2 regions of the Pseudomonas sp. CFBP 5748 genome follow, and region 1 is predicted to be linked to the other one. Evidence: riboswitches for the same ligand, from Rfam matches in the RefSeq annotation. Region 1 holds a riboswitch; the other holds the start of a gene.
The links. Region 1 has a riboswitch for cobalamin ahead of cobW (cobalamin biosynthesis protein CobW). Riboswitches for the same ligand answer to the same signal wherever they lie in the genome.
Positions count from the first base shown of each region.

Region 2: linked by a shared signal. The riboswitch ahead of cobO (cob(I)yrinic acid a,c-diamide adenosyltransferase) and the one ahead of cobW (cobalamin biosynthesis protein CobW) in region 1 are both predicted to bind cobalamin.

Region 1 covers NZ_JBSPTN010000001.1:784,319-791,477, reverse strand. The annotation lists gene ACWNZ1_RS03605 (ATP-binding protein) at 1-191, opposite strand, end outside; gene cobN (cobaltochelatase subunit CobN) at 366-4,127, opposite strand; gene cobW (cobalamin biosynthesis protein CobW) at 4,131-5,195, opposite strand; cobalamin riboswitch at 5,293-5,507, opposite strand; cobalamin riboswitch at 5,725-5,947, shown strand; gene ACWNZ1_RS03590 (CbtB domain-containing protein) at 6,049-6,237, shown strand; gene ACWNZ1_RS03585 (CbtA family protein) at 6,249-6,944, shown strand; gene ACWNZ1_RS03580 (cobalamin biosynthesis protein) at 6,941-7,159, shown strand, end outside.
Region 2 covers NZ_JBSPTN010000006.1:422,195-429,353, reverse strand. The annotation lists gene ACWNZ1_RS16975 (cobyric acid synthase) at 1-538, opposite strand, end outside; gene cobD (threonine-phosphate decarboxylase CobD) at 535-1,527, opposite strand; gene cbiB (adenosylcobinamide-phosphate synthase CbiB) at 1,520-2,428, opposite strand; gene bluB (5,6-dimethylbenzimidazole synthase) at 2,425-3,075, opposite strand; gene ACWNZ1_RS16955 (cobyrinate a,c-diamide synthase) at 3,072-4,472, opposite strand; gene cobO (cob(I)yrinic acid a,c-diamide adenosyltransferase) at 4,469-5,095, opposite strand; cobalamin riboswitch at 5,177-5,385, opposite strand; gene ACWNZ1_RS16945 (hypothetical protein) at 5,538-6,122, shown strand; gene ACWNZ1_RS16940 (PQQ-dependent sugar dehydrogenase) at 6,254-7,159, shown strand, end outside.

The DNA of each region.
Region 1 (7,159 bases):
GGCAAGGTGACGAACTGACCACTGGCCAGCAGATCCGCCAGGCCCCGGGCCAACGTGGACTTGGCCATGCCCCGCGGACCTTCGATCAGCACGCCGCCGATTTTCGGATCGATGGCGGCCAGGCACAGGGCGAGTTTCAAGTCATCGGCGCCGACCACGGCGGAGAGCGGGAAATGGGGGGTGTCGGTCATGTTGAATGTCTCATGAAATGTGCGAGGTTCCCTGTGGCGAGGGAGCTTGCTCCCGCTGGGGCGCGAAGCGGCCCCCAGAATCTGAGGTCCCAGTGTTGTTTCAGAATGACGACTGCTGCGCAGCCGAGCGGGAGCAAGCTCTCTCGCCACAACTGCGCGTCTGTCATCCTCATGTCAGCTGTCTTCTTCTATGTCCAACAACAAATTCTCCAGGGCCTGGCGATACTCGCCCGGCTCCTGCCACATTCCGCGCTGCTGCGCTTCGAGCATGCGCTCGGTCATGTCCCGCAGGGCGTCGGGGTTGTGCTGGCGGACGAAATCCCGGGTGTCCGGGTCGAGCAGGTACGCATCAGCCAGCAAAGCGTATTGGTGATCGTCGATCAACCGGGTGGTGGCGTCGAACGCGAACAGGTTGTCCACCGTCGCCGCCAGTTCGAACGCGCCTTTATAGCCGTGACGCTTGACCCCGTCGATCCACTTCGGATTCGCCGCGCGGGAACGGATGACGCGGTTGAGCTCTTCTTTCAAGGTGCGGATCTTCGGCAGATCCGGCTGGCTGTGATCGCCATGGTAACTGGCCGCTGCCGCACCGCTGAGGGTCTCTACCGCCGCCAGCATACCGCCCTGAAACTGGTAGTAATCGTTGGAATCGAGCAGGTCGTGCTCGCGGTTGTCCTGGTTCTGCAACACCGCTTGCACCTGGCTCAAGCGCCGGGAGAACTGATCGCGGGCGGCACTGCCTTCATCGCTGGCGCCGTAAGCGTAGCCGCCCCAGTTCAGGTACACCTCGGCCAAATCCTCGCGGCTCTGCCACAAGCGACCGTCAATCGCGCCCTGCACGCCGGCGCCATAGGCACCGGGTTTGGCGCCGAAGATCCGCCAGCCGGCCTGTCGGGCCGCAACCTCCGGCTCAAGGCCCGACGCCAGCAAGGCTTCGCGCTCGCTAAGCACCTTGGCCGCCAAGGGGTTCATGTCGTCCGGCTCATCAAGGGCAGCAACCGCCTGCACCGCCGCATCGAACAGGCGGATCAGGTTGGCGAAGGCGTCACGGAAGAACCCGGAGACCCGCAGCGTGACATCGACCCGAGGCCGGTCCAGCAGGCTCAAGGGCAGAATCTCGAAATCATCGACCCGCTGGCTGCCCGTGGCCCACACCGGGCGCACACCCATCAGCGCCATGGCCTGGGCGATGTCGTCGCCACCGGTGCGCATGGTCGCGGTGCCCCACACCGACAGGCCGAGCTGACGCAGGTGATCGCCGTGGTCCTGCAAATGCCGTTCAAGAATCAGGTTCGCCGACTGGAAACCGATGCGCCACGCCGTGGTGGTCGGCAGGTTGCGCACATCCACCGAGAAGAAATTGCGCCCGGTGGGCAACACATCCAGGCGTCCTCGACTCGGCGCGCCGCTGGGGCCGGCCGGCACGAAGCGCCCGCTCAAGGCATCGAGCAAGCCGCGCATTTCCGCCGGGCCGCAGGCGTCCAGGCGCGGGGCCACGACGCCGCGCAGGCTCGCGATGATGCTGCTCACCACCTCCCAGCCCGGTGCGTCGAGTTGCGGCACTTCACCGTTTAGCGCTTGCTCGATCAACTGCGCAGCAAACAACTCCAGGCGCTCGCGGGTATCGCCAGCGGTTCGCCAAGGTTCGGCGCTGGTCCGGCGCAACGCCTCGGGACAGTCGCCAGTCCAAGGCTCGGCCAAGGCACAATCCAGCGGATCGAAACCCAGCCCGAACGCCTTGGCCAGCGCCCGCAGCAGGCTCGACTGCGCGCCCTTGCCATCGCCACGGGGAATGCGCAGCAACGCCAGCAAGGTGTCGATACGCAGCCGTCCGCTGGGCGACTCGCCAAAAATGTGCAGGCCATCGCGAATCTGCGACTCCTTCAAATCACACAGATAGGTGTCCAGCCGCGGCAGCCAAGTTGCAGCGTCAGCGTCGTCGTCCAGTTGCAACTCGCGGTCGATGTGCGTCTCGCGCACCAGGTTGAGAATGTCCCGTTGCAGTTCCCGGGCGCGGCGCGGGTCGAGCAACTGCGCCTCGTAATATTCGTCGGCCAACAACTCGAGGTTACGCAGCGGTCCGTAGGTTTCGGCCCGGGTCAGCGGTGGCATCAAGTGGTCGATGATCACCGCCTGGGTCCGACGCTTGGCCTGGGCGCCCTCCCCAGGGTCGTTGACGATGAACGGATAGATATTCGGCAGCGGCCCCAGCAGCGCATCGGGCCAGCAATTCTCCGAGAGCCCGACGCCCTTGCCCGGCAGCCATTCGAGGTTGCCGTGCTTGCCGACGTGGATCACCCCGTGGACGCCGTAGGTGTGGCGCAACCAGAAATAAAACGCCAGGTAGCCGTGGGGCGGCACCAGGTCCGGGTCGTGGTAGACCGCACTCGGATCGACTTGATAACCACGGGCCGGCTGGATACCGACGAAGGTCAGGCCCAGGCGCAGACCGGCGATCATCAGGCGTCCTTCGCGGAACATTGGGTCTTTCTCGGGCGAGCCCCAACGCTGCAGCACTGCCTGGCGATTGGCCTCGGGCAATGCGTCGAACATGGCCTGGTAAGCGTCGAGGGCCAAGCTCTGGTGACACGGGCGCAAGTCGAGGCTGTCCAGGTCGTTGCTGACCCCGCCGAGCAACTGCTGGATCAGCGCGGTGCCGCTAGCTGGCAGATCGGTCGGCAGTGGATAACCCTCGGCCTGCATGGCCCGCAGGATATTCAGCGCCGCCGCCGGGGTGTCCAGGCCGACCCCGTTGCCGATTCGCCCGTCCCGGGTCGGGTAGTTGGCGAGGATCAGCGCCACGCGCTTTTCGGCGTTGGGCAGGCGCGCCAGGGTGGTCCAGCGCCGGGCCAGTTCGGCGACAAAATCCATGCGTTCGGGCACGGCCCGGTAACAGACCACATCGCTCTGGCTGCGCTCGCTGCGCCAGGCCAGGTCCTTGAAACTGATGGGCCGGCTGATGATCCGCCCGTCCAGTTCCGGCAAGGCAATGTGCATCGCCAGGTCCCGCGGGCCCAGGCCCTGCTCGCTGGCGCGCCAGCCGGGTTCGTTGTCCTGGGCGCAGATCGCCTGGATCACCGGGATGTTGCGACGAAACGGTCGCAGATGCGGCGCTTCGGGGCTGGATTGGGCGAAACCGGTGGTATTGAGGATCACCCCGGCTTCGACCTCATCCAACCAATCTTCCACCCATGCCAGGCAACCGGGCTCCTTGAGGCTGGCCACGGCAATCGGCAGTGGATTGAGCCCCGCCACTTGCAGGCGCTGGCAGAACACGTCGATGAACGCGGTGTTCGCCGCTTGCAGGTGGGAGCGATAGAACAGCACCGCCGCCACCGGTCGATCGGCCTGCCAGTCGGCTTGCCAATCGCCGAGGCTGGCGCTGGTTTTTCGAGGGTGGTAGATCGCCGTGCGCGGCAGAGTTTGCGGCTCACGCCAGGGATAATCGCGGCCGAACCATTGGCTGCCCAAGTTGTGAAACAAGTCCAGGGCATTGCCCAGCCCGCCCTGGCGCAAGAACTGCCAGAGCCGGTCGCGGTCCTCTAAAGGCACGTTGCTCAAGTCGCTGAGCTCCGGGTCCGGACGATCGTCCCCCGGCACCAGGATCAGCTTCACCCCGCGCCCGGCCAGCTCCATCAGGCGCTCGATGCCGTAGCGCCAATAGCCAATGCCACCGTGCAGCGACAACAGGATGACCTTGGCGTGCCGCAGCACGTCGTCGAAGTACAGATCCACCGAAGCGTGGTTCTGCACCTGCATCGGGTTGGCCAGGCGAAATTCCGGATAGTCGTCTGGCAACTGCTTTGCGGCTTCGGCCAGCAGCGCCAGGCTGGAGTCGCCGCTGCACAGGATCACCAGTTCGGCGGGGGTTTGTCCCAGGTCGGCAATGTTGTCATCCGACACAAAGCCGCCGGGCTGGGTCCTGAGCAGGTGCATGGCTTAGGCGCTGAGGGCAGCGCGCAACTGCGCTTCAAGCAGCCCGGCATCGAGCGCCTGGCCGATCAGCACCAGACGGGTAACCCGCGCTTCATCGGCGCCCCACTGGCGGTCGAAATGCTTGTCGAAACGCGTGCCAACACCCTGGATCAGCAGGCGCATCGGCTTGTTCGGGATCGCCGCGAAACCCTTGACCCGCAGCACGCCGTGCTGGACCACCAATTGCGTCAGCGCGTCCAGCAGCAGGCTCTCGTCGGCCTGGGGCAACTCGATGGAAATCGAATCGAAAGCGTCGTGATCGTGGTCGTCTTCATCACCGTCATGGTGATGATCGTGATGACTGTGGCGGCCGTCGATGTGTTCTTCGGAGCCAGCGCCCAGGCCGATCAACACCTCCAGTGGCAGGCGACCGCTGCTGGCTTCGATGACCTTGACCGCCGGCGGCAACTCTTCGGCCACTTCCAGGCGCACTTTCGCCAGGTCTTCCGGGCTGATCAGGTCGGCTTTGTTGAGGATCACCAGGTCGGCGCTGGCCAGTTGATCGGCGAACAGCTCGTGCAGCGGTGATTCGTGGTCCAGGTTCGGGTCGAGTTTGCGCTGGGCATCGACCTGGTCAGGGAAGGCAGCGAAGGTGCCGGCGGCCACGGCTGGGCTGTCGACCACGGTAATCACCGCATCGACAGTGCATGCGCTGCGGATTTCCGGCCATTGGAAGGCCTGGACCAGCGGCTTGGGCAAGGCCAGGCCGGAGGTTTCGATGAGGATGTGGTCGAGGTCGCCACGTCGGGCCACCAGCTCGCGCATCACCGGGAAGAACTCTTCCTGCACCGTGCAGCACAGGCAACCGTTGGCCAGTTCGTAGACGCGGCCGTTGGCTTCTTCTTCGGTGCAACCGATGGAGCACTGCTTGAGGATCTCGCCGTCGATGCCCAGCTCGCCGAACTCGTTGACGATCACCGCGATGCGGCGGCCCTGGGCGTTGTCGAGCATGTGCCGCAGCAAGGTGGTTTTACCCGAGCCGAGGAAACCGGTGACGATGGTGACGGGAAGTTTGGCCAGTGTTTTCATCCGATGCCCCTTGGCAAAGTGGCGGGCAAACGGGACGACAACCGCAGGCAAGGCATGCGCGGAAGATTTCGCCACCGGATCACCCCGCCCGGTTGTAGTGAGAATCTGTCTCGAGGCAGGTCTCCTGGCTGACGGTGGGCCAGTCATTCGACTGGCAATGACTGCGCCTTCCCGTGCGCCTAGTGAAAAAGGGCATGCACAGTGGCCTTGCAGAAACAGCACCGTTCACAGTTGCGGGGGCAGCCGCGGCTTGGACCGCGTTCCCTTCTTAGCTTCGACACGTGCCGAAGAACCTCGAAGGCGCAAGGCTACGCAGGGTGTGGGGGCGGGTCAATGTCCGCAGGTAAGTTCTGTGGTGGCCTTGCCACCGTCATCGCGAGCAAGCTCGCTCCCACGTTGGTTGCTGGCGTACATAGAAATAACGATCACCACAAGTTCCCTGTGGGAGCGAGCTTGCTCGCGATTGGGCGCGACCCGGTGCCAGCCTGAAACCCCATGCCAATTGACGCCCCGCCCTCGCCCATGCTCTCCTGTGCGCCTAGTTACGGGTGCCCTTCACAGGGTGAAACGGGAAACCGGTGAATCGTGTGCTTTACTTCAAGGCCACGTCAGTCCGGTGCTGCCCCCGCAACGGTAAGCGAGCGAAGCGTCTGAACCACTGTGTCTGTCGACATGGGAAGGTGACGCTTGCAGGCCAGGCACAAGCCCGGCCCCTCGCAAGCCCGGAGACCGGCCCATGACTCAAGCATCAACAAACCCGCGGTGGGCGGGCGCTGTTCGAACCTTGGCGGGCTTGCGCCCGGGGTTTCATTGCGCTCGAATCACCCACTGAACAAGAACAGAGGGAAGCGCCATGTCGACCATCAGCAGCACCGCCCGCACCGCCAGCAGCACCACCACCTTGAGCCAACGCCTGAGCGCTGCGATCTTCGCCTCGATCCTGGGCGCCGGCCTGGTCTATTTCGCCGGTTTCTCCCACATCGAAGCCGTACACAACGCGGCCCACGACACCCGCCACAGCGCCGCCTTCCCGTGCCATTGAGACCTGACGACATGATCAAGCGTATCGCGCAGACCGCCGGTTTCAGCGGCTTGCTGGCCGCCCTGCTGCTGACCCTCCTGCAAAGTTTCTGGGTGTCGCCGCTGATTCTGCAAGCCGAAACCTATGAGAAAGCCCCGGCCGCCGAGGTTCATGAGCACGCCAATGGAGCCGCTCACACCCATGATGCCGAGGCCTGGGAACCGGAAGATGGCTGGCAGCGCGTGCTGTCTACCACCGGCGGTAACCTGGTGGTGGCGGTGGGTTTCGCCCTGATGCTGGCGGGCCTGTACACCTTGCGCGCACCGACTCGCACCTCCCAGGGCCTGCTTTGGGGCCTGGCCGGTTATGCCACTTTCGTCCTGGCGCCGACCCTCGGCCTGCCACCGGAACTGCCCGGCACCGCAGCAGCCGACCTGGCCCAGCGGCAGATGTGGTGGATTGGCACCGCAGCGTCCACGGCGGTGGGCATCGCCCTGATCGCCTTCGGCAGACATTGGCTGCTCAAGCTGCTGGGCGTGGCGACGTTGCTGGTGCCTCATGTCATCGGCGCACCGCAGCCGGAAGTTCACTCGATGCTGGCGCCCGAAGCGCTGGAAAGCCAATTCAAGATCGCCTCGCAAGTGACCAACGTCGCGTTCTGGCTGGCCCTCGGCCTGATCAGCGCCTGGCTGTTTCGCCGTGACGGTCAAGCCCAGCACGACGCATGAACAGCGGGCCGATCCTGGTGGTCGGCCTCGGCTGCCAGCGCGGCTGCCTGGCCAGCACGTTACGGGCATTGCTCGATCAGGCGTTGCTGGCCCACGGCATTGCGCTTGATCAGGTGCGGGCCCTGGCCAGTATCGACCTCAAGCGTGACGAACCGGGCCTGCTGGAACTGGCCGAACAACTGGCGCTGCCGCTGACTTGCTTCAGCGCCGAGCAG
Region 2 (7,159 bases), on a different contig from region 1:
ACTCCAGGGTTCCGACCAGATGGGCGAACACCCCGCCGCGATTGATATCGGCGATCAGCAGCACCGGGCAGTCCACCGCCTCGGCAAAGCCCATGTTGGCGATGTCACCGGCACGCAGATTGATCTCTGCCGGCGACCCGGCGCCCTCCACCATCACCACGGGATATGCGGCGCTCAAGCGTTGGTGCGAGGCCAGCACCGCTTGCATCGCGATGGCTTTGTAATCGTGATAAGCCACGGCGTTCATGGTGGTGACGGCGCGACCATGGATGATGACTTGAGCGCCAGTATCACTGTTGGGCTTGAGCAGCACCGGGTTCATGTCGGTGTGCGGTTCGAGCCCGGCGGCCTGGGCCTGCACGGCTTGGGCGCGGCCGATTTCGCCGCCGTCGGCGGTCACCGCGCTGTTGAGGGCCATGTTCTGCGGCTTGAACGGCACCACGCTCACACCCTGGCGCCTGACCCAGCGGCACAGCGCCGTGACCAGGGTACTTTTGCCGGCATCGGACGTGGTGCCTTGCACCATCACTGTGGTCATTGAATGTCCTTGGTGTAAGCCTCAAGCGCCTGTTCCAGACGCAGGAACTCCGCGTCATCCGCCGGGAGCCCGAAGCGCAGGCTGCTGTTGTTCACAAACAACCGCAGGAGAATGCCGCGATGGGCCATAAAATCGTGAAGCCCCACAGCGTGCTCGGTGACCAGCCATTGGAACAATCCGCAGCCGCCCTGGGGTTTGAAGCCATGGCGTTCCAGAGTCAGCGCCAGGCGTTGGCTGGTGGCTTCGCAGCGTTGGCGCTGTCGGACCTGGGCCCCGGTGTCCAGCAGACAGGTTTGGCCCAGCACCCGGGTGGGTCCGCTCACGGCCCACGGCCCGACCTGCTCAGCAAGCAACTTGAGTAACCGCCGCTCGGCCAGGACAAACCCCAGGCGAACCCCGGCCAAGCCAAAAAACTTGCCGAACGAACGCAGCACAATCAGCCCGACCTGATGGGTGTGAGCCGCCAGACTCAACTGCGGCGTGATGTCCATGAAGGCCTCATCCACCACCAGCCAGCCGCCGCGCTGGGCCAGGCGCGCATGCCAGTCCAGCAAGCGTTCGGGGGTCAGATTCAGGCCGGTGGGGTTGTTCGGGTTGACCACCACCAGTACGTCGAGGCTATCGAGGAAGAAATCCACTTCCGGCTCCAGCACTTCGCGCACGATGTAACCACTGCGGCGCCAGGCTTCGGCGTGCTCGGCGTAACACGGCGAGAGCACGCCGACCTTGCCGGCCCGACGCAGGCGTGGCAACAACTGGATGGCCATCTGTGAACCGGCCACTGGCAGCACATTCAACGCACCGTAGTAGTCGCAGGCAGCCTGCTCCAAACCATCATCGGTTTCCGGCAGGCGCGCCCAGGCTCGCAGGGGAATCGCCGGGACGTCGAATGGCCAAGGCGCCAGGCCGCTGGACAAGTCGAGCCAGTCGGCCTCGGCAATCCCGTATTGCCGGGCCGCGTTGCGCAGGCGTCCACCGTGCTCAAGCATAAAACTCAGCTCCCAGGCAGAGAATCAGCAACCACAACCATACCCCGCGCTGGACCAATTGCCAGCCGCGATCAATGGAATCGGCACTCGCCGGCACGCCCTCGCCCAGCGGTGGACGTTGGTGCAGTTCGCCGTGATACACCGCCGCGCCGCCCAGCTCGACGCCCAATGCGCCAGCACCGGCGGCCATCACCGGCCCGGCATTGGGGCTGTCCCAGGTCGGGCCCTGGCTGCGCCAGCATTTGAGCGCCAGGCGAGTTTGGCCGAGCACGGCGTAGGTCAACGCCACCAGGCGCGCCGGAATGTAGTTGAGCACGTCGTCGATTTTCGCCGCAGCCCAGCCGAAACGCTCGAAGCGTTCGTTGCGATAGCCCCACATGGCGTCGAGGGTATTGCTCAGCCGGTAGAGCACCACGCCGGGCGCACCGGCCACGGCGAACCAGAACAGCGCGGCAAACACCGCGTCGCTGCCGTTTTCCAGCACTGACTCGGTGGCGGCGCGGGCCACGGCGGTTTCATCCAGTTCAGCGGTTTCGCGGCTGACCAGATAGCCAACACGCTTGCGCGCCTCGTCCAGATCGCCGCCGCGCAACGCCCGGGCCACCGGCTCGACATGTTCACCGAGGCTGCGCAGGCCTAGGGCGCAATACAACGCGAGGATTTCCACCAGCCAGCCCACCATCGGTGCCCAGGACAGGGCTGTGACCAGCAAGGTCAACGGCACCACAGCGATGATCCACGCCGTCACCCCGTGGCTGCGCCAGCCACGGCCGCCGGAATTGAAGCGTTGTTCGATACGGTCGGCAAAGCCGCCGAATGCCACCAGCGGATGCCAGCGCCGGGGCTCGCCCAACAGCGCATCCAGCGCCACCGCGGCGGCACTGAGCAACGCCACACTCATGGGCTCACTCCCCAATGGTTTTCATACAGCAGTTCATTCAGCGAACGCGGTTGCGCCCAGCCTTCCAGGGCGAGCATCGGCGCCGGGTAAAAAGCCTCGACCGGGCCCAGGCAGAGAATCGCCAGTGGCTTGGCACCGTCGGGCAGGCCCAGCAAGTCGGCCAAAGCCTGGGGTTCGAACAACGACACCCAACCCATCCCCAACCCTTCGGCGCGGGAAGCCAGCCAGAGGTTCTGGATCGCGCAGGACAGCGAAGCCAGGTCCATTTCCGGCAAGGTCCGGCGACCGAAGATGTGCCGCTCGCGATCCTCCATCAATGCCGCCACCAGCACCTCGGCGCAGTCGTTGATGCCTTCGACCTTGAGCTTCATGAATTCATCGCTGCGCTCGCCCAGGGCCTCGGCGGTGCGGATGCGCTCCTGCTCCACCAGTTGGCGGATCTGCCCGCGCAAGGCGCGGTCGCTGATGCGGATGAACCGCCAGGGTTGCATCAGGCCGACGCTGGGGGCCTGGTGCGCGGCTTCCAGCAGACGGCGCAGCAAGGCCGGTTCGACCGTGCCGCCAGTGAAGTGGCGCATGTCACGGCGTTCGGCGATGGCGCGATAAATGGCGTCGCGTTCGGCCTGGGAGAAAGCGGTGTCTGTCATGGCCTCTTCGCGAGCAAGCTCGCTCCCACACTGGCTGGCGCTGCACTTGAGATCACACAATCCCCTGTGGGAGCGGGCTTGCTCGCGAAGGCGGCCTCAAGGTCAGGTGCAAACAGCCCGGCAATCGCCCGCGGATTCGACGGAAAATAGAAATGCACATAAGAAGCCGTCATCCGCCCCTGCCGGAACACCGCCTCCGCCCCTCGCCCGCCATTGGGGCTATGCCCACGGGCTATCGGTTCAAGTTCAGTGCTAGTCAGGGAATGATGATAGGTATGCCCACGCAAGGCACCTTCCGGCAACTCCACCGCTTGCAACGCCAGGGCCGCCAGACGCTTTTGCATCTGCGCATCACCAGCGAGCAAACCCAACAGTTCGGCGCGGGTGCCGTCGACGTCAGTCAATGAATCGAGCAGATACAGCATGCCACCGCATTCGGCGAGCAACGGCTTGCCGGCAGCATGGTGAGCCCGGATTGCCGCCAGCATCGGCGCGTTCCGGGCCAACGCAACGTGGTGCAATTCCGGATAACCGCCGGGTAGATAGAGGCTGTCCGCCTCGGGCAGTTGGGTGTCATGGATCGGCGAAAAGAAGCTCAATTGCGCGCCCATGGCCCGCAGCAGATCGAGGCTCGCGCCGTAGGTGAAGGCAAACGCTTCGTCCCGGGCCACGGCGATACGCACACCGTCGAGCCACGGCTGCGGGGTAATCAGCTCAGGCGCGGCGAACGCCACCGCCGGCGGCAGCGCCACTTCACAACTGCCGGCCAAGGCCTCGGCTGCCGCGTCGAGGCGCAGGTCGAGGTCATTCAATTCGCTGGCCTGGACCAACCCTAGATGACGGCTGGGTAATTCGATACCGGTTTCCCGGGACAGCGCGCCGTACCAACGCAGACCTTCGGTCAGGCTGCCTTCAAGCAATTGCGCGTGGCGCAAGGTGCCGACGCGGTTGGCCAAGACCCCGGCAAACGGCAAGTCCGGCTGATAACGCGCCAGGCCCAAGGCCAGGGCGCCGAAGGTCTGGGCCATGGCCGTGCCGTCGATCACCGCCAGCACCGGCACGCCAAAATGCCGCGCCAGATCGGCGCTGGACGGCGTGCCGTCGAACAACCCCATCACCCCTTCAATCAGGATAAGGTCCGCCTCGGCGGCGGCTTCCCACAACAGCCGGCGGCTTTCCTGCTCGCCGACCATCCACATGTCCAATTGATAGACCGGCGCACCGCTGGCCCGTTCGAGGATCATCGGGTCGAGGAAGTCCGGACCGCATTTGAAGACGCGCACCTTGCGTCCCTGGTTGCGATGCAAGCGCGCCAGGGCGGCGGTGACGGTGGTCTTGCCCTGCCCCGAGGCCGGGGCGGCGATCAGCACCGCCGGGCAGTGGCGAGCATCACTCACAGTTCGACGCCTTTCTGCGCCTTGATGCCGGCCTGGAACGCGTGCTTGATCATGCCCATTTCAGTGACGGTATCGGCCAGCTCGATCATCTCCGGCTTGGCGCCACGCCCGGTCACCACCACATGCTGCATCGGTGGACGGGCTTGCAGATCGCTCAACACCTGATCGAGGTCGAGGTAGCCGTGCTTGAGGGCGATGTTCAGTTCATCGAGCACCACCAGGCCAATGGACGGATCGCTGAGCAATTGCCGCGATACAGCCCAGGCGGCTTCGGCGGCGGCGATGTCGCGCTGGCGATCCTGGGTTTCCCAAGTGAAGCCTTCGCCCATGACGTGAAAGCGCACCTGCTCCGGGAAGCGGCGGAAAAACAGCTCCTCACCGGTGCTGCTGCGGCCCTTGATGAACTGCACCACGCCGCATTGCATGCCGTGACCCATGGACCGCGCCAGCATGCCGAACGCCGAGCTGCTCTTGCCCTTGCCGTTGCCGGTCAGCACCAGCAGCAGGCCGCATTCGTTCGGCGAGTTGGCGATGCGCTCGTCGATCACGGCTTTTTTGCGCAGCATGCGCGCCAGGTGGCGTTCGTCGCGATCAGATGCATTGCTGGTAGGGGAGTCGGTCATGGGGAAGCCTCCGTTGGGGACTGGATAACGGCGGGCGGGCACAAGAAAAGACGGCAACAAGCCTGGCATCGCCCACCGTGATGCCGTTGGATGAATCAGGCCGGTCTCCGGGCTCATGAGCGGCGCAATGCCGGTCTGTGCGCCTTCCCATGTCTGCGACACAGTGGCTTAAGCACAGCGTTGACTCATTTACCGTTGCGGGGGCAGCGCCGGGTTCGTGTGCACTCACCGGCTTCCCTGTTTCACTCTGTCGATCGCAATCACAGAGCACCTGAAACAAGCGGCGAAGGTTAGAGGGTTGGGGGTGGAGCGTCAATTAAAGCCGCCTGTCGGGGCAAGCATTGGCCCCATCAATAAAGTGACGCCAATCTTGTGTGATCCTGCAGCAAGTGATATCAAAGCGACACTACGACCCGATATCACAAAAACAAGAGGGCAAAGCATGCAAGGGATGATCATCAGCAATCCAAAACTGGAATTCCTGCGCCCGGTGCTGGAACGTTGGTTTGACTGCATCGATCGCTACAATGCCGTGCGCGGTGATAACGACACGCCTTACTGGTTCGATGAAAAAGCCAACCTCGGCTTGCTGTCGGCTGCCGCCTGGATGGCCGAGATGGTCACACTGCAAAGCACCCCGACCCGCAAGCAGAATGAAGAAGGCGAACGCAACGTCAGCGCCGATTTGTTCATCGCCAGCACCGACGAACGCGCCTTCATCCAGGCCACCCAACGCTGGCCCAAGGTCAACAACCTGAACCTGACCCAACCCCTGTCGGAGGCCGCCAGCGATGCCAAACGCCTCAGCTATTCCAGTGACCTGAAGCTGGGCTGCCTGTTCGTCGCCCCGCAAAAAGCCCAGCAGAGTGCCACGCCCGAAGAATTGCAGGACATGATCGACGACTTGCAGAAGGAGAACACCTGCGCCGTGGCCTGGTATTTCCCTTACGCCTACCGCAAGTTGCGCAACGAGGCCGGTCACTACCATCCTGGCATTGCGGTGCTGTTCAAACAGGCCCACGGCTGACTCAATCCACGCTAGAACTGTGGGAGCTCGCTCCCACAGGTGGGCTTACCTGCTGACACGCGCCTGCAGTTGAACCATCGCCTGTCTACGCTTCTCTATGAATAACTACATGCATTCATAGGGAAGCCAGCATGCTCAAGCCACCGCACCTTCTGATCGTCGCCCTTGCCGCCGGGCTTGTCGCTTGTGGCGAGTCTTCCACCTTGCAAGTGTCCGACGGCACCGGTCCTGCGCCGAAGCTGCCCGAACCGAACAAGACCCTGGTCCCGACCGTCAACATCGCCGAAGCGATCGGCTGGCCGGAAGGTGCCAAGCCCACCCCAGCCGAGGGCCTGCAAGTGGGCGCCTTCGCCGAAGGCCTGGACCATCCACGCTGGCTCTACGTTCTGCCCAACGGCGATGTGCTGGTGGCCGAAACCAACGCCCCGCCCAAGCCGGATGATGCCAAGGGCATCCGTGGCTGGGTGATGAAGAAAGTCATGGGCCGCGCCGGTGCCGGCGTGCCCAGCCCCAACCGCATCACGCTGCTGCGCGACACCAATCACGACGGCGTCGCTGAAACCCGAACGGTGTTCCTGGAGAACCTCAACTCGCCGTTTGGCATGACCCTCGTGGGCAATGACCTGTACGTGGCCGACACCGACCGGCTGATCCGCTTCCCTTACAAGGAGGGGGACACGCAAATCAAGGCGCAACCGACCAAGGTCGTCGATTTGCCGGGCGGCACGCTGAACCATCACTGGACCAAAAACGTCATCGCCAGCCGCGACGGCAGCAAGCTGTACGTCACCACCGGCTCCAACAGCAACGTCGCGGAAAATGGCATGGAGGCTGAAGAAGGCCGCGCCGCCATCTGGGAAGTGGACCGCGCCAGCGGTCATCACCGCATCTTCGCCTCGGGCCTGCGCAACCCCAACGGCCTGGCCTGGGAGCCCCGCAGTGGGGCGCTGTGGACGGCAGTGAACGAGCGGGACGAGCTCGGCAGCGACCTGGTGCCGGACTACATCACGTCGGTCAAGGACGGCGCGTTCTATGGC